Regions from separate parts of the Endozoicomonas sp. Mp262 genome, predicted to be linked through region 2. Evidence: predicted binding sites of a transcription regulator. Region 2 holds the regulator's gene; each other region holds the start of a gene.

Region 1 (5,852 bases), 1.5 Mb from region 2:
ACCGTACCAGTGACCACCAGTGTATAGTCATCTTCCAGCCCCAGATCCTTGATGATCTTACCGGCATAGACCATGGATGCCATTCCCCCTTCCTGGTCAGATGCACCACGACCACCAATGGTCTCATCATTTTCATAACCTTCGTAGGGATCAAAGGTCCAGTTATCCAGGTTACCGACCCCGACGGTATCAATATGGGCATCCATGGCAATAATCCGCTTGCCATGGCCCATGTAACCCAGCACGTTACCCTGTGGGTCAATGTCCACCCTGTCAAAACCCACCCTTTCCATCTCTTCCTTAATGCGAAGAACCACCTTTTTTTCATCGCAGGACTCGCTGGGAATGGCGATCATGTCCCGCAGAAAACGGGTCATTTCCGGTTTATATTCCTCCGCTTTTTTCAGGATTTCAGCAAAGGGGATTTTAAGTTCACTGCTCATGGTTTTATATCCTTGATATCCTTGTTGACGGGTTTTGTTTCAACCCGTCAACCACCTTAACGTTATGAATATTGACTTTGACTGGATCCAATACCGTATTTACCTTCCCAGACCACATCCTGATAATTCACCGGATCGGTATCGCCTTCGGTATTGAAAAGAAGCACCACAGAGTGATGGTCCAGCCCAAGACTGTTCATGATGCTTTCTGAATCCGGATGGCAGGCAATGGCGTAAAGCATTCCTACACCAATGGCACCGGACTCTCCGGAAATAATGGCCTGATCCCCTTTCATCGGGCTGGCCTGAATCCTCATACCTAATGCTGCGGTTCGGTCTTCCACGGAAAGGAAGTGCCGACAGCAATTCCTTAGTACCTCCCAGCCCAGCGGATTCGGCTCACCGCAGGCCAGGCCAACCATCATGGTATCCAGATCCCCCGGAACATTAATGGCTGAACCATCATCGCTACAGCCAGACCGATAGATGCAGTTCGCCTGATGAGGCTCAGCGGTAATAGCGGTGAACCGGTCAGCGCCAAAACGGTTAGCCAGATAACCCACCACCCCACCCGCCATAGCACCAACTCCGGCTTGTAGAATAGTGTGAGTGGGACGCTCTATACCCATGGCCTGCATCTGCTCAACGGCTTCATCAGCCATGGTTGTATAACCCTGCATAATCCAGGTGGGAATTTCGGTATAGCCTGCCCAGGCAGTGTCCTGAACCATCAACCAGCCGTTTTCATCCGCCTGTTGACAGGCAAGACGAACAGCGTCGTCGTAGTTCAAGTCAGTGACTATGCACTCAGCACCCAGCCTTCTAATGTTATCTACCCGCTCCTGCGCTGCGCCCTTTGGCATGTAAACAACAGCCTGCTGACCCAGTTTCATCGCTGCCCAGGCAACACCACGACCGTGGTTGCCATCGGTAGCGGTGGCAAAGGTGATAGGCTCATGGCCGTTCAGGTTGTCAAAACTGAATGACTCCAGGGGAATACCGAGTTTTCTGGTAATACTTTGACCAATGGCGTAAGAACCCCCTAATACCTTGAAAGCATTGAGGCCAAAACGATAGGACTCATCCTTTACCAGAATTTTCCCCAAACCGAGTTTTCTCGCCAGCCCATCAAGCGAGCAAAGTGGCGTCGCCTGGTAACCCGGAATCCTTCGATGAAAAGCCCGAACAGCACTGGCTATTTCTGCACTGAACAGGGGCGAAGATTGACCGTTAAAAAAACGGTTTGGCATCTGCTCAATGGATAAGGCAAATGTTGACATGGTATGCACCTCCCTTGATGCAATCAGGCATCAATACGACGGGCACCATTTTTCATCAGGTTTTCCAGCACTATTTCAGGGTTTGCAAAGCGCCGATTAAGGATCATGGAAGCGATAATGAATGGCTTCCAGCCTGCTTCCTTGTAGGTATGGATCAAATACTTGTTGAAGACACTTTCTGTGACCTCGCCTTCCTCGCAGGAAACCCCGGTAATATCTGCCGGCAGGCAGTGCATGTAGAGCCCTTCACCATCACGGGTCAGCTTCATCATCTCCTCTGTGCAGTGCCAGTGTTTATGCCGGGCATTTTCGGCGAGACACTCCTGTTCCAGCGCCTTGAGGCCATCATGGTCACCGGCTTTTAACAGGTCGGTACGACGACCCATGACATGATAGGGAGCCCAGGACTTTGGATAGACAATGTCAGCCTCTTTAAAGGCTTCAGCCATGGTGCTGACCTGCCTGAAACTGCCACCACTTTCTTTGGCCTGACGGCCTGCGGTTTCCACCACTTCCGGGATCAGGTCATAGCCTTCAGGGTGGGCCAGGGTGACATCCATGCCAAAGCGGGTCATCAGGCCAATAATGCCCTGGGGAACAGACAGTGGCTTGCCGTAGCTGGGGGAGTACGCCCAGGTCATGGCAATTTTCTTGCCCTTCAGGTTTTCAAGACTGCCGAAGTGTTCGGTGAGCCAGGCCAGGTCTGCCATGCTCTGGGTTGGGTGGTCAATGTCGCACTGCAGGTTAACCACACCGGGACGCTGTGCCAGAACCCCGTTTTCCTTACCGAAGTCCAGTGCCTTGCCCACTTCACGCATATACCTGTTGCCGTAACCCAGGTACATGTCATCACGAATACCAATCACATCGGCGCAGAAAGAGATCATGTTGGCTGTTTCACGAACGGTTTCACCGTGGGCAATCTGGGACTTTCCTTCATCCAGATCCTGCACTGCCAGCCCCAGCATGTTACAGGCAGAAGAGAAAGAGAAACGGGTACGGGTGGAGTTGTCCCGGAACAGGGAAACACCCAGACCACTGTCGAATACCCGGGTGGAGATATTTTCATTTCTCAGGGTTCGGAGTGCCTCGGCAACGCTCAATACCTGTTTCAACTCGTCTGTTGACTGCTCCCAGGTCAACATAAGATCCTTGTTATGCAGTTGTGTGTCGAAGGCTTGAATCTGTTGTATTAACGCATTGAAGCTACTCACGGTGTTTCCTTATTTTGGGTATAGCGATTCCGGAGCTAAAAAACGCCCCTGAATCCGGGGTCATTGAATGGCTGAACGCTATGGCATACGAAGTGGTTAACCATGCAATACCTAAGAATCAGCCAGATTGTTATTTATGGCTTTTAATAGCCAATATGCGTGCCAACTCTTGATAACGAACCCACAAAAAAATAATTTTTCTGGAAAACTATCCATCGCCCTTTATTCATCAGTGATAGGTAATAACTATGCAAATAACGTGGTCTTTAGAATTAAGTTTTCCATATTTAAAAAAATGACCTGAAGCAATTTCTATTTTTCAGGAACAAAACACTAAGCTCGCTTTGATCTATCAGTTTGATAAAACAGAAAAAAACCAATCAATTTGAAACCCCACTCAAAAAAAAGCCCTGACGTTTGCAAACCAATAAACCGTCAGGGCCATAAAACAATCACAGCGACTGCCCTTTATCGGGACAGTTTCAGAATAGCCTCCAGCACACCACCGGCAATAGCCCTTGCCTTATCGGACACGGTGGTATGTTCAACAGAGGCTCCCCTGGGATCGATATCGCCCACCTTGAAGCCTTCGGTCACCGATGTTCCTGCGGTAATCAACCCGCGAACCTTGCCACTAATTCTGGTTGTCACGGGTTGCTCACCCTCCCCGGTTTCAATCACTGCGATAATCTGGCCTTCCTGAACCAAATCACCAATCACCGCTTTAGGCAACACCCGTCCGGCACAGGGTGCATGCAAAACCCGCTCTTTATCATAGCCCAGGATATTGCCCGGTTTACCCGTATCAGGTAAAGCCTCACACTGATAGATAACATTGGCCAGGCTATGACCACGACAGGTTTCAATCACCGCATCCACGTCGTCACCGGCACTGAAACCCGGGCCAAGGGCGATGGTGACCGGTGCCATATCGCGGGTGGTTCCCAGGTTCCTCTTGGCCAGAATGCCATCCACCAGAATAGCGGGCTTAAGCTGCCTCAAGGTATGACAATCGGGGTCAGCGAGCACGGCCACCTCCCCCTGATCCAGTACCCTTCTTGCGTCACTCACGGAGCAGGCCTTGCGAGCGGTAATTCCTTCGACGCAGATAGATTCATTACTGTTCAGCAAGGCTCCCGCAAAGGATACATTGGTTCTGATAACGGTGGGCTTTGGCAGATCCAGCATCACCACCTGAAAGCCACAGTTATGGAGTTTAACGGCAGTTCCCGTGGCTAAATCCCCGGCTCCACGAATAACAACCCGCCTGTTACCATTGATAGATACGCAAGGCAGACCAGAGTTCAACGCCTTACCTTTAGATAGAGCCAGCACTTCCGCCATAATGCTCAGGGCAATTTCCTCCGGACTTTCCGCACCGATATCCAGCCCTACCGGGGTACGCACCTGATTAAAACGGGCTTCACTGATGCCTGCCTCCCGGCATTTCTCCCGAAGAATCCCCACTTTTCTCCTGCTGGCCAGCTGACCTATATGCCTGGCAGGGCTTTTTAAAATAACAGGCAATGCCACAGTATCTTCATGGTTTGTGGCGATAATAACCTGGGTATTGTCTCTGATAGTTGCCTGACCGATAGCCCCTGTAATGGTGCCACCGAGGAAAAACCGGGTTTGAGGGGGGAAAAAGCGGGCATTAAGGTTAGGTTCCCAGGAATCCACCACAGTCATGGTATAACCCAGTACCGCCGCCAGTTTTGCAACAGCCCGGTTAACGTGACCGCCCCCCACCAGCAGCATATCCGGGCGGATACCCTGAACATCAATATGAACCTTCATAGTGCCACCACAGTCCATGTCCATGGCATCTTTGCCAGCCCTTGACATACTACCTTTAACCGTTCTTGACCGCCCCTCTTTCAGGGCTGCCATCGCTTCATTAATCACATGTCGCTCAATCATGCCCCCCCCGATAGTACCAAGGGTTTCTCCTCCTTCCTGGACCAGCAGCATGGCATCATGCCGGGGGGCTGACCCCCTGGTTTCGATAATTGAAGCCAGCGCAAAAGGAATGTTTTGCTCATAGAGCCGGGCCGCTTCCGCAAAAATATTCATTAAACCCCCTCTGATTTATTTTTAAAAAACCTTCCTGATAAATTTCTTGTTCTGCTCACTGTCCTGACAGGAAACTGCGAAGTATCTTGAAAGCAACTTATCAGACAGTGATCAATAGCTATTGAATGGGCTGTTACTGTTTGAATAAATTCGGTTGCCAGGCTTTTATCCCGCTCGCTATCCACCTGATTAACGAGCCATATTTTTCGTGCACTGGCAGGTGTATTTTTAAAAAGCCCATGGTTGTCCCCCAGTAATTTTCCCATGACAGCAGGCGTTATATGGTCACCGTCCAATAAACCGGTCATTCGGGAAAACCGTTGCCAGCGATGAACCTGGCTGGCATCAATTCCTTTATTAAGGGCCCTGCGTATCCCTTTCCAGCCCGTAACCGCAATAACCACCTGACATTCATCGGGTAAAACCGGCTCATGACCTGCCGGAACTTTCAGCGGCAAGCCCCTTGAACCATCAGCTTCCACAAGAATGCTGTCATAAATATCCTCTTTTACCAGCGCTGCGATCAGAGCCGGGCTCAGACCTGATAGCTTTCCTGATGCTTTATCCGGATAACCTGCTACGGTGAGTGTTGCTGCAGCTGGCTTAATACCCAGGGATTCTGGAATATTACGGTCAATCAGGCGATCTATATGCTGGCCAAAACCGGTACTGCCAGGATGAACAATCCGGGTGGTGGTGGTTAACAATACCCGGTGTCCGAGTTCTTTAAGCCCTTGGGCCAGATATTCCAGACAATGGGTCTTCCCTCCTGCGCCGGTTGCCGCAATAATGCGATCCTTAACGGGATTGATTCCGGGAAAATAAAACACCTTTGATCCTCC
Region 2 (5,852 bases):
GTAAAACAGGACAGATAACCACAGCCCATGCGGCGAACGGTAAATTATTATCAGGAAATGATACGCTGGTTCTATGGAATAATGTCATTATGAACCAGGATAAAATCAGCACCGGCAGGCACACCCGGATGAATACCGATTATCTTACGCTCTATTCCGACCAGGGAATGGCAGAAACAGACTTGCCTGTACTGATCACCAGCAACAACAGCAAAGTCAGGGCCATAGGAATGAAAACCTATTATGAAAAAGGCCAGATCCACCTTAAATCAAGGGTAAGAGGAGTCCATGAATCGAATTAAGTCTTTTTTTCTTGTGATACTGATGCTTCCAGGTATCGCAGCAGCGCTGCAATCAGACCGGCAAAAGCCCATTGAAATTGAGTCAAACTCCGCTGACCTTGATAATAAGAAAGGCATTTCCGTGTACCGTGGCAATGTTATTATGACTCAGGGAAGTACCCGGATAGAAGGTGACCTGATCACCATATACAATGACGCCCATCGAAAAGTGACCCGTGTTGTGGCAAAAGGCCAACGTGCCTACTACGAACAACAGCAGGAAAATGGTAAGGGAAAGCTGAAAGCCTGGGGGAACACCATCAACTATGATGCAGCCGGGGATCGCATTGAGCTACTCCAACAGGGAGAGCTCACCCAGGAGGGCGATGTATTCAAAGGTGAAAAAATCGAATACAACCTGAAGCTGCAAACCGTTAATGCCTCTGGCCAACCTGCCGGAAATGGCGAAAAAGGCCGGGTCATCATGGTCATCCAACCCAGACCGGAGCCAAAGGCTGCAACCCCCCCTGCCAACTAGAGCAAAGGTTTTAAAATACATCTGAATGGCAACATTAACCGCAACACAGCTTAGTAAAAGCTATAAAAAACGACAGGTGGTCCGGGATGTCTCCCTGCAAGTCAATAGTGGTGAAATTGTTGGCCTGCTAGGCCCCAATGGCGCCGGTAAAACCACCTGTTTTTATATGATAGTGGGTCTCGTTAAAGCGGATGGGGGAGCTGTCAGAATAGATCAAAGGGATCTTACCTTCGAGCCGATGCATGGCAGGGCAAGGGCGGGTATAGGTTACCTGCCACAAGAGGCCTCTATCTTCCGCCGACTTTCTGTAAAGGATAACATTCTGGCCATATTGGAAACCCGTAAGGACTTATCAAAACGGCAGCGTCTTGAAAAAACAGAGTCCCTGTTGGAAGAATTCCATATCACCCATATCCGGGACAGTACAGGAATGAGCCTTTCCGGTGGTGAACGGCGACGCGCCGAAATTGCCAGGGCCCTGGCTACAGATCCCGCTTTCATTTTGCTGGACGAGCCTTTTGCCGGTGTAGACCCCATATCCGTAGGTGACATTAAAGCGATTATACGACACCTTCAACAACGCGGAATTGGCGTCCTGATTACTGACCACAACGTCAGGGAAACCCTGGATATTTGTGAGAATGCCTACATTGTCAGTGAGGGACATATCATTGCTGAAGGCGACAGTCAGAAGGTATTAGCGAACCAGAAAGTCCGTGATGTCTATCTTGGGCATCAATTCAGTCTTTAACTTTTATCCCGGCGGGTTGAAATACCCTACCACTTCGACCCGCCACCCACCGGACGCATCTTTCGCCATCTCGGGTTTCAAGATACAGAAAACCTGAATTCCTATAAAAATCAGTTGCTTTTGCCTGTGGCAACGATAGGATTATAGTCGCCACTATACGGAGATGACGTACAAATATAACAGGTCAAAATTTTTATAAAGAAGTACAGGTAAACGGTTGCCCTATGAAGCCATCCTTACAGCTCACAATGGGCCAGCAGCTGACCATGACTCCTCAGCTACAGCAGGCCATTCGCCTACTGCAGTTATCTACTCTGGATCTGCAGCAGGAGATTCAGGAAATACTGGAGTCAAACCCTATGCTGGAGGCCGAGGAAGACAACTCTGCAAACACCGCCAGCGAAGAGCAATATCAGGGAGAGCAGCCACCTGACTTCAGTGACAGCCCCCGGCAGGAAACAACAAAAGAAGAAACCGAGTGGAATAATGAAATTCCATCAGAGCTTCCTTTGGATTCCAAGTGGGATGATATCTATCCCAGTGCGCCTGCTACGCCCGTTTCTGATGAAGACCTGGACCCCTTCGCCAAAAATCGCACCGTGGACACCCTGCAGGACTACCTGGAGTGGCAGCTGAATATGGCCCCCATGAGCGACCTGGATCGTTTAATTGGCCTGACTATCATTGAATCTGTTAACGCTAATGGCTACCTGACAACCCCTATCGAAGATATTTTTAAGACGCTTCACCAACAGTTTGAGGAGCTTGAACTGGATGAGGTGATGGTTCTACAGCATCGTATCCAGCAGTTTGACCCCGTTGGCTGTGCCAGCCATGACCTCAGGGAATGCTTGACCGTTCAGCTTAATCAGCTGGCAGATTCCACAGACTATATGGATATTGCCGCCCAATTGATTGACAAACACCTTCCTGCCCTGGGTAATCATGATTACGCCGGTATCATGAAAAAAATGAAGCTAAAGGAAGAGCCTCTGCGTGAAGCACTAAGCCTGATTCAAAGTCTTAACCCCCACCCCGGTTCAGAGATTGAGCAACCTGCCTCTGAATACATCATCCCTGACATTATGGTCAGAAAGTTCAAGAACAGTTGGCAGGTTGAGCTGAATGCCGAAGCGCTTCCACGCCTGCGAATTAACAACAACTATGCCTCTATGGTTCAGAGAGCCAATAGTTCACGGGATAATGTTTTCATGAAAAACCACTTGCAGGAGGCAAAATGGTTTTTAAAAAACCTGCAAAGCCGCAACGACACCCTGCTTAAGGTTGCCCGAAAAATAGTTGAGTACCAATACGACTTCTTCAACCAGGGTGAAGAAGCCATGAAGCCATTGGTACTGGCAGATATTGCTGATGCCGTCGGCATGCACGAATCCACCATCTCCCGGGTTACCACTCAAAAGTATATGCATACCCCCCGGGGGGTTTATGAGCTAAAGTTCTTTTTTTCCAGTCATGTCAGTACGGCCGGGGGTGGCGAATGCTCCTCAACAGCGATACGGGCATTGATTAAGAAGATAGTGGCCGAGGAAAATTCACGGAAGCCCCTGAGTGACAACAAAATTGCCCTATTACTGGGAGAACAGGGAATCAAGGTGGCCAGGCGTACCATCGCCAAATACCGGGAATCATTGCATATTCCGCCATCCAATGAACGGAAGCGACTCGTTTAATATTATTATTTTTTTGTCCTGAAGCATCGCAAGGTGCGTCTTGGATGATAGAATCAACCTATACCAACCCGAAAGATCCCGGGGGTTGGTAGAAGTCAAGACACGGGATCAGGAGAGCGCTACATGCAAGTCAACATCAGTGGACATCATGTCGAGGTAACAGAAGCTCTGCACGACTACGTAACCAAAAAGCTTGAGCGCCTGGATGCACACTTCGATAGTATCACCAATGTGCAAGTGACACTGAGTGTAGAAAAACTCACCCACAAGGCTGAAGCCAGTCTTCACACAAGAGGTGCAGATATCAATGCTGCCGCTGACTCAGAGGACATGTACGCCGCCATTGATTTGCTGTCGGATAAGCTCGACCGCCAGCTGGTCAAACACAAAGAGAAAAACCTGAATCGCACACAAGGCGTCTCTGGTAAGTTCTGAGCCAATATTTATTATTGTATGATCATTGAAAACATACTGACTCCCGAGCGCACCCTCTGTGGTGTGCACGGGGTTAGCAAAAAGAAAGTTCTTGAAGCCGTTGCTACCCTGATCAGTGACGAAGTTCCTGCCATCAATGCCAAAGATCTTTTTGGCTGCCTTGTGTCCCGTGAGCGCCTCGGCACCACGGGTCTTGGCAATGGCATAGCTATTCCGCACTGCCGTCACAAGTCATGCACCCAGCCCACTGGCTTGCTTTTTCAGCTGGCGGAACCCGTTGACTTCGAAGCAGTGGACCAGAAACCCGTGGATCTGGTCTTTGCCCTGATTGTACCTGTGGAAGACACCCAGGAACACCTGGAAATCCTTAAGGCCCTGGCCAGCCGGTTTCAATCCAGCACACTGCTCAATAAATTACGTGAAGCCCACTCATCGGACGAGCTCTATGACTACTTTACCACTCCCGTAGAGATTTCCTGACATCTCTTGATGGCCCCAGTGATTTAAAACCATAACCTGACCGCCTCCAAAGACAGGTTTGCCCAACTTCCCGGGACAATAGGGAATAGTTAACGGGAAGCAGCATCCCACTCCATTTCCCGCTAATTATTCCCTATTGTCCATTGAGTGATGGGTATAATTCATAAAGTCATAAATTTTGTTTAAAATCTGTATGAATAACCCTCCATACTTTTCTATGCTGAAAGCTTAGAGTGCTTTTGTAGTAGGAGGCCGACAGGAAATCACGTGTTATGAAGCTATTTATTATCAGTGGACGATCCGGATCAGGAAAAAGTTCAGCCCTGCATGCACTTGAAGACGGGGGATTCTACTGTGTAGACAATATTCCCGTCAGCATTCTGGACCGGCTTCACACCACCCTGAAAGAGACCCATAGCACACCTCCGGCCATGGCTGTGAGCATTGATGTCCGAAATGTACCCGGTGCCATGGATAACTTTCCGGATGTTCTTGCCAAACTTAAAGCACAGGGCATTGATTGCAAGGTTATCTTTCTTGACGCTGATAACAACACATTAATGCAACGCTACAGTGCTACACGGCGCAAACACCCCCTGACCAACGAACAATGCTCCCTCTCTGAAGCCATTGAGCAGGAAAAGAAACTGCTTGGTCCCGTTCAATCCCTTGCCACTATCAAAATAGACACCTCGCCACTTTCTGTTCATCAAATCAGGGAGCGGGTCAGGAAAGCGTGCATCGAAGAATCAGCAGATGCTTCCCGTATCACCCTGCTATTTGAATCATTCGGCTTTAAACATGGCATCCCCATGGATGCTGACTTTGTTTTTGATGTGCGCTGTCTACCCAATCCCTACTGGGTGGAATCCTTAAGAGGCCTCACAGGCCTGGAACAACCCGTTCAGGACTTCTTATCAACTGAGCCCGATGTACAAAGCATGCTGGATGATATATCAGCCTTTATCGAAAAATGGCTACCCAAATTTGAATCGGGACAGAGAACTTATATGACTGTTGCCATTGGCTGCACTGGAGGGCAACATCGCTCCGTCTTCCTGACCGAGAGGCTAGGCAGGCTCTTCAATCATTCACATAGTATACAAGTCCGTCACAGGGAGCTGCCTGAAGAGTGATAAAAAAGCAGGTCACAATCATCAATAAACTTGGCTTGCATGCACGTGCAGCATCCCGGTTTGTATCCATCGCTTCAGGCTTTTCCTGTAAGGTAAGAGTTTCTTTCAATGGTCAGGATATTGATGGCAAAAGCATTATGGCTGTTATGATGCTGGCGGCTGGACAAGGCTCATCTATTGAACTGATGCTTGACGGCCATGATGAAAAAGAAGCCTGTGACGCTCTCTGCACCCTCATCAATAATTATTTTAATGAGGGAGAGTGATTAAAACTTCTCCATACCGATAAAATAACACCGTTATTTTTATCTGTGACCTCTAGGCGGAAAATATGGTCCAGCAACTGCAATTAAGCATTGGTGACAAGGAACTCAAGGAGCTGAACGATGCGCTTGAGAATGGTGTTTCTCAAGAACTGCGAGTCATGCTTAATAGCCTGCCCCCGGCAGATTCGGCACACCTGCTGGAATCATCGCCACCAAAGCTGCGAAGCTTACTTTGGCGGCTTATTGATCGTGAACAGGAAGGGGATGTACTCCA
Region 3 (5,852 bases), 590 kb from region 2:
GCCCAGCGCATCCGGTTGGCCAGCCAGATTGGTGCGGGGCTGGTGGGGGTTATGTATATTCTGGATGAACCCAGTATCGGCCTGCATCAAAGGGATAACGAACGGCTGCTTAATACATTGACCCGGCTTCGTGACCTTGGCAATACAGTGATTGTGGTTGAACACGATGAAGATGCCATTCGTACTGCAGACCATGTCATTGATATCGGTCCCGGAGCTGGCGTTCATGGCGGCAGTATTGTTGCCCAGGGTACACCGGCGCAGGTCATGGATACGGAAGCGTCTTTAACCGGACAGTACCTGTCGGGTATTAAAAAAATCGCTGTTCCGGAAAACCGTACTCCGTTTGATAAGAAACGGATTCTGAAGCTGACCGGTTGTTCCGGAAATAATCTTAAAAATGTTTCCCTGGAAATTCCTGTGGGGTTGATGACCTGTGTCACCGGTGTCTCAGGCTCCGGTAAATCAACCCTGATTAACAACACCCTCTATCCGGTGGCCGCCCATAAACTCAATAAGGCCACCACACTAACGGCGTCATCCTATAAAAAGATCAGTGGCCTGACCCATCTGGATAAATGCATTGATATAGACCAAAGCCCCATTGGTCGAACACCTCGCTCTAATCCGGCCACCTACACTGGTATTTTTACCGCAATTCGTGAACTTTTTGCGGGCACCCAGGAAGCTCGTTCCCGCGGCTATAAACCGGGGCGGTTCAGTTTTAATGTTAAAGGGGGGCGCTGTGAAGCTTGTCAGGGCGACGGTGTGATTAAGGTGGAAATGCACTTTCTACCAGACATCTATGTTCCCTGTGATGTTTGCAAAGGCAAGCGCTATAACCGGGAAACCCTTGATGTTAAATATAAGGGTAAAAGCATCCATGAGGTGCTATCCATGACTGTGGAAGATGCCCTTGCATTCTTTGATCCTATCCCCGCCGTCAGGCGCAAGCTTCAGACCCTGATGGATGTGGGGCTGTCCTATATTCAACTGGGACAGAACGCAACAACGCTATCTGGTGGAGAAGCCCAGCGGGTTAAGCTGGCAAAAGAACTGTCTAAACGGGATACCGGGAAAACGCTTTATATCCTGGATGAGCCAACCACCGGTTTGCATTTTCACGATATACAACAACTACTCACTGTTTTGCATCGGCTGCGGGATCATGGCAACACCGTAGTGGTTATTGAACATAACCTGGATGTCATCAAAACAGCCGACTGGATTGTTGACCTTGGGCCGGAAGGCGGTGATGGTGGTGGGCAAATCATTGCTTCAGGCACACCTGAAGAGGTATCCAAAAGGGAAGTATCCCATACAGGACGTTTTCTAAAGCAGAGTTTAAATTAGTTCTCTGAATCCCGGGTCTGTTCAGTATCGCCTTTATTTAATTCAGCCACCTGTTTTTCAAGGGTTTCCAAGCGTTCCCGGGTATGCTGCAATACGGCAACCTGGGTGTCAAACTCATCCCTGTTCACCAGATCAAGGCGAGACAGGGCGCTGGTTACCAGGGCCTTGATATTACGTTCAATATCTTCCCTGGTCTGGCTTTTCTCGCCTCCCAGTAACTGACCTGCTTTTTCGGCGATATTATTGATCAGTGCAGCTTTATCAATCATTCGTCAGGTTCCAGTACGTCTTGATTTATGGTGCATCATATAACAAGGAGGGCGATTTGCCGATGTTCTTGAAGGCTGCCAAGCTGCGCTTGGTTCGCTGGCTCAGTAAGTACTACCAGTCAAAGAGCTGGAAGTATCGGGGAATATAAAAGCTGGATGAGAGAACAGGGCGCTGTTTGAACCTTTTGTGCAGTGATTCAGAAAGGTGTAGCGGAAGGCTCAGAAGCTTGTAGTTAGCATGTGATTTTTTTAACAGTTTTAACAAGGTGTTTGTGTAGGCACCTTGTCGGCTCCAGTTTAACCTGCTGAAGTAGCGGGTTTCCCTGCGCTCAGGGTTTTGCAGAAGGGCATCGGCAGAGGTTTGGCTATCCCGACAGCCAGAGATCATGACCACATTGGCGGCTATGTAGGAATACTTGCTGTTTTTGTCCCTTTTTAACCTGAATTCAGCCGTATCTGCGTTCCACTCCGAGCGGCATATATATTGAAGATCCAGCATTGTTGCAGAGTGACAGGTATCAAAGGAAAAGAATACGTTACATTTTCTGTCAAACAGCTTTAACAGCTCATGCAGCTTATTGTCAGATATACAGCCGTCACCACAGACCAGGAGTTCATCCCGCTTATCTTTTTCCTGAGAGGTTTTCCTTTCTTTTGAACTGGAGCCATGACCGCTAAAAGCAATAATTACGGTATTCCAGTCCATCCAGTGCCGGGTTGTTTTATTGGCTATCTGTTCTATTTCATCAATGACTTGCTCGGTGGTTATATTTTGTTTTTCATCGGTTATCAGTCTTATATTTTTTTCCGGATACCCCATTTTTTTCAGAAAATATCTTAAATTAATGGCATCGTTTATACACCCTTTAAGATTCGTGTATTTACTATGTGTATAGTTTTGAGCTACCAGTAGTATTAATGTTTTGTGCCTGTTTTGATATTTTAAGAGGGCGGTTGAACATAGCCAGGCTTCAAGGTATGAGGGAGGTGTGATACGGGCAATATAAGCTGGAACAGCTTTGAACCATGGCTGGGTTGGCCATGCATCCAGAGCGAAAAAGCACAGCCACCAGATAGAAAAAAGTTTGAGAGAGATAGAGTCATAATATTTCATGCCAGTATCTTCCACATGTACAACAATGGTTTCGAGCCTTTACGTATCTCGGTCAGCTTCCTAAACAGCCCATAGAAAACATGTGCTTTCTATATTGGCGCAGTTTAGCTTTACCTCCTAATTTTGGCTGAGGGTTTTCTGGATTTTCAAATAAATCTGAATGCTTGGACTGGGCTAAGGGTTAGTTTTCTTATAAGCGCCTGTTCGTGCAAACAGGCACTTCATTGACGCACTTTATGAGTGCATAAATGTCAGTAAAGCTCCCTGTTATCTATATTCGGTGCATTAATTGATGCATTTTCTTATATTTCACCCACTTTATGCATCATGGTTATGTTGGCATACTTTCTGCTTATTTAATAAGCAGTTTATTGGATGTCGTAACCAGTAGGCGTAGACTGGCAGCTTGATTTGGATAAGCGCCGGACTACCCCTCCCGGATCGTAACTTTCAGGAGAATATATTTATGAAGTTGGTTTCTGCCATTATCAAGCCGTTTAAACTGGATGATGTTCGCGAGGCGCTTTCAGACATCAGCGTGCAAGGAATTACAGTAACTGAGGTAAAAGGGTTTGGACGACAGAAGGGGCATACCGAGCTATACCGTGGTGCAGAGTATGTGGTTGATTTCCTGCCCAAGGTGAAGATTGAAGTGGCCATTCCTGATGAATTGTTGGAGCAGGTTATTGAATCGATCTCCAAGGCTGCTAATACGGGGAAAATCGGTGATGGCAAAATTTTTGTAACTAATCTGGAGCAGGCGATACGCATCAGAACCGGCGAAACTGGAGAGGATGCCATTTAGTCTAGGAGCCTGCCGGGCTTAGTTCTGTCAATAAACCCTAATAATAAGAAAAAACATTTCTAAACCTGGGAGGGGTCCCGTGGATAATATTATTCAAGTGTCGTATGCGCTCGACACCTTTTATTTCCTGGTATGTGGTGCTTTGGTGATGTGGATGGCGGCAGGCTTTGCCATGCTTGAAGCCGGTTTGGTCCGTTCAAAAAATACAGTGGAAATTTTGACAAAAAATATTGCCCTGTTTGCCATTGCCTGCACCATGTACCTGTTGTGTGGCTATCAGATCATGTATCCCGGTGCCAATGAAGGTGGAATTGTGCCGGTATTTGGCACATTACTGGGCACAGAAAATACAGTTGAAGCGGTGATGGCGGGAGGGGATGATGCTCCGTACTATGCCCAGCGTTCAGACTTTTTCTTCCAGGTTGTATTTGTTGCTACAGCCATGTCTATTGTTTCCGGTGCGGTAGCAGAGCGGATGAAGCTTTGGTCTTTCCTGCTATTTGCCGTATTTATGACAGGGTTTATATATCCGGTTCAGGGTTTCTGGAAGTGGGGAGCCGGATTTCTTGATGCCCATGGATTCCTGGATTTTGCAGGTTCCGGAGTCGTCCATCTTGCGGGTGCATCTGCTGCGCTTGCTGGTGTTCTGTTATTGGGGGCTCGCGAAGGTAAGTATGGTAAGAGCGGCGGAATCAATGCTATTCCGGGTTCCAATCTGCCTTTAGCAACTCTGGGGACATTTATTCTATGGTTGGGCTGGTTCGGTTTTAATGGTGGATCACAATTAAAAATCGCCGATGTGGAAAATGCCAATGCAGTGGCGCAGATATTCGTTAATACCAATGCTGCTGCAACAGGTGGTGTGATCACGGCCTTGATTACAGCCCGTCTGTTATTTGGCAAGGCTGACCTGACTATGGCTCTTAATGGCGCACTGGCTGGTCTGGTTGCAATTACTGCGGAACCCTTAACCCCATCAGCATTGAGCTCCACATTGATCGGTGCTGCTGGAGGTGTATTAGTCGTTCTTTCAATTATAACACTGGATAGATTGCATATTGATGACCCGGTAGGTGCCATTTCTGTTCATGGCGTTGTGGGTATCTGGGGACTGCTGGCGGTACCTCTGAGTAATGCTGATGCCACTCTTGGAGCTCAACTGTTAGGCATAGCATCTATTTTTACCTGGGTATTTATTTCCTCATTGATTGTTTGGGGCGGGATTAAATTCATTGTTGGCTTGCGAATCAGCAAGGAACAGGAATATGTCGGTGCAGATGTTGCTGAATGTGGAGTAGAAGCCTATCCCGAGTTTAAGGCGAAGTAGAGGGAAAGAGGGCTGAGTTTAATCTCGATAATACTTCTGTGGTCGGTTGGAGCAAAAGAGGCATCAACCGATCACACTGTTTTTTTAAGTTCAAGGGAAAAGACCTGAGTCTTCCCCGTTATTGGCTTCTGGTCAGTATAGCGCCTGAACAATAAGTATTACTTTTGTATTCGTATTCCTGACTGTCTTGCAGGATTTATGGTTTTTTTTGCTTTAAGTGGGAGAGAAAAGACCTGAATCCGTGATTTCTTGATTTGCCCGGCAGTTTTGAAAATGTGCTGATTAATTTTTTCCTTTGAAAATAACTCGGGTTATTGATTGAAGTGTTTTTATGTCGTTTTTAAGCATAAATGCTGATCAAAATATCATCAAACTTGAAGACAGGTTGAAAGAAGCCCTACCGTTATCAATACAGTACTTTCTCATTTATGGCATTTTTTTCTATCTCGCTATTCAATCAACAAAGTGCATGCTGGCTTATTAATTGATGGAAAGACCTGAAACCAGGACAGTAACGACCAAAGCGTAGCCGGTATTGATGTCCTTTTTTCAGAAGACGGGCAGCCAGGTAGATGAGTTCCTGTATCACGGTTTTTAACCGGCGTCGTTTGGCTTTATGACGTACCGGCGCATCTGGCCCGAGCAAGCAACTCTGCCCCATGTAGCGCAGAATGTTATAGACCAGTGCACCCAAACACATCACCAGGTCGTTGGTGTCAAACTTGCCTGAAGGCAGGCGCTCTAAATCCATATCAGTCTTCAACTCACTGTGAAACTGCTCGCTGGTCGCATGATCCTCATAAAGATTAATGATCTGATCATCGCTGTAGTCAGCTTCGCTGAGTGTTGTCCACCATCCTTCCAGCTCATAATCGGGTGTCAGAAATCTCTGCCCTACAGTATCAGTGGTACGCTTGATAATGCGAATAATCAGACGCTGGTTACCATAGTTGGTTTCATAGACGGTTGAGAGTGTCGCATAAC

Evidence for each region. The regulator sigma-54, encoded in region 2, starts transcription at its own class of promoters, with help from an activator protein. The targets are predictions, from matches to a motif close to TGGCACNNNNNTTGCTNT.
Region 1: ygeW (knotted carbamoyltransferase YgeW) is a predicted target of sigma-54. The motif match lies at 3,085-3,102, and genes of this name have one in related genera.
Region 3: glnK (P-II family nitrogen regulator) is a predicted target of sigma-54. The motif match lies at 3,074-3,091, and genes of this name have one in related genera.

Annotation. Positions count from the first base shown of each region.
Region 1 covers NZ_CP092489.1:3,750,515-3,756,366, reverse strand. The annotation lists gene MJ595_RS16320 (YgeY family selenium metabolism-linked hydrolase) at 1-443, opposite strand, end outside; gene dpaL (diaminopropionate ammonia-lyase) at 506-1,723, opposite strand; gene ygeW (knotted carbamoyltransferase YgeW) at 1,747-2,937, opposite strand; gene yqeB (selenium-dependent molybdenum cofactor biosynthesis protein YqeB) at 3,406-5,010, opposite strand; gene yqeC (selenium cofactor biosynthesis protein YqeC) at 5,010-5,840, opposite strand.
Region 2 covers NZ_CP092489.1:2,257,086-2,262,937, reverse strand. The annotation lists gene lptC (LPS export ABC transporter periplasmic protein LptC) at 1-302, shown strand, start outside; gene lptA (lipopolysaccharide transport periplasmic protein LptA) at 289-819, shown strand; gene lptB (LPS export ABC transporter ATP-binding protein) at 845-1,570, shown strand; gene MJ595_RS09990 (RNA polymerase factor sigma-54) at 1,795-3,261, shown strand; gene raiA (ribosome-associated translation inhibitor RaiA) at 3,385-3,696, shown strand; gene ptsN (PTS IIA-like nitrogen regulatory protein PtsN) at 3,715-4,176, shown strand; gene rapZ (RNase adapter RapZ) at 4,449-5,312, shown strand; gene MJ595_RS09970 (HPr family phosphocarrier protein) at 5,309-5,578, shown strand; gene mgtE (magnesium transporter) at 5,644-5,852, shown strand, end outside.
Region 3 covers NZ_CP092489.1:1,669,308-1,675,159, forward strand. The annotation lists gene uvrA (excinuclease ABC subunit UvrA) at 1-1,353, shown strand, start outside; gene MJ595_RS07350 (accessory factor UbiK family protein) at 1,350-1,622, opposite strand; gene MJ595_RS07355 (caspase family protein) at 1,735-2,736, opposite strand; gene glnK (P-II family nitrogen regulator) at 3,203-3,541, shown strand; gene MJ595_RS07365 (ammonium transporter) at 3,621-4,868, shown strand; gene MJ595_RS07370 (IS1380 family transposase) at 5,326-5,852, opposite strand, start outside.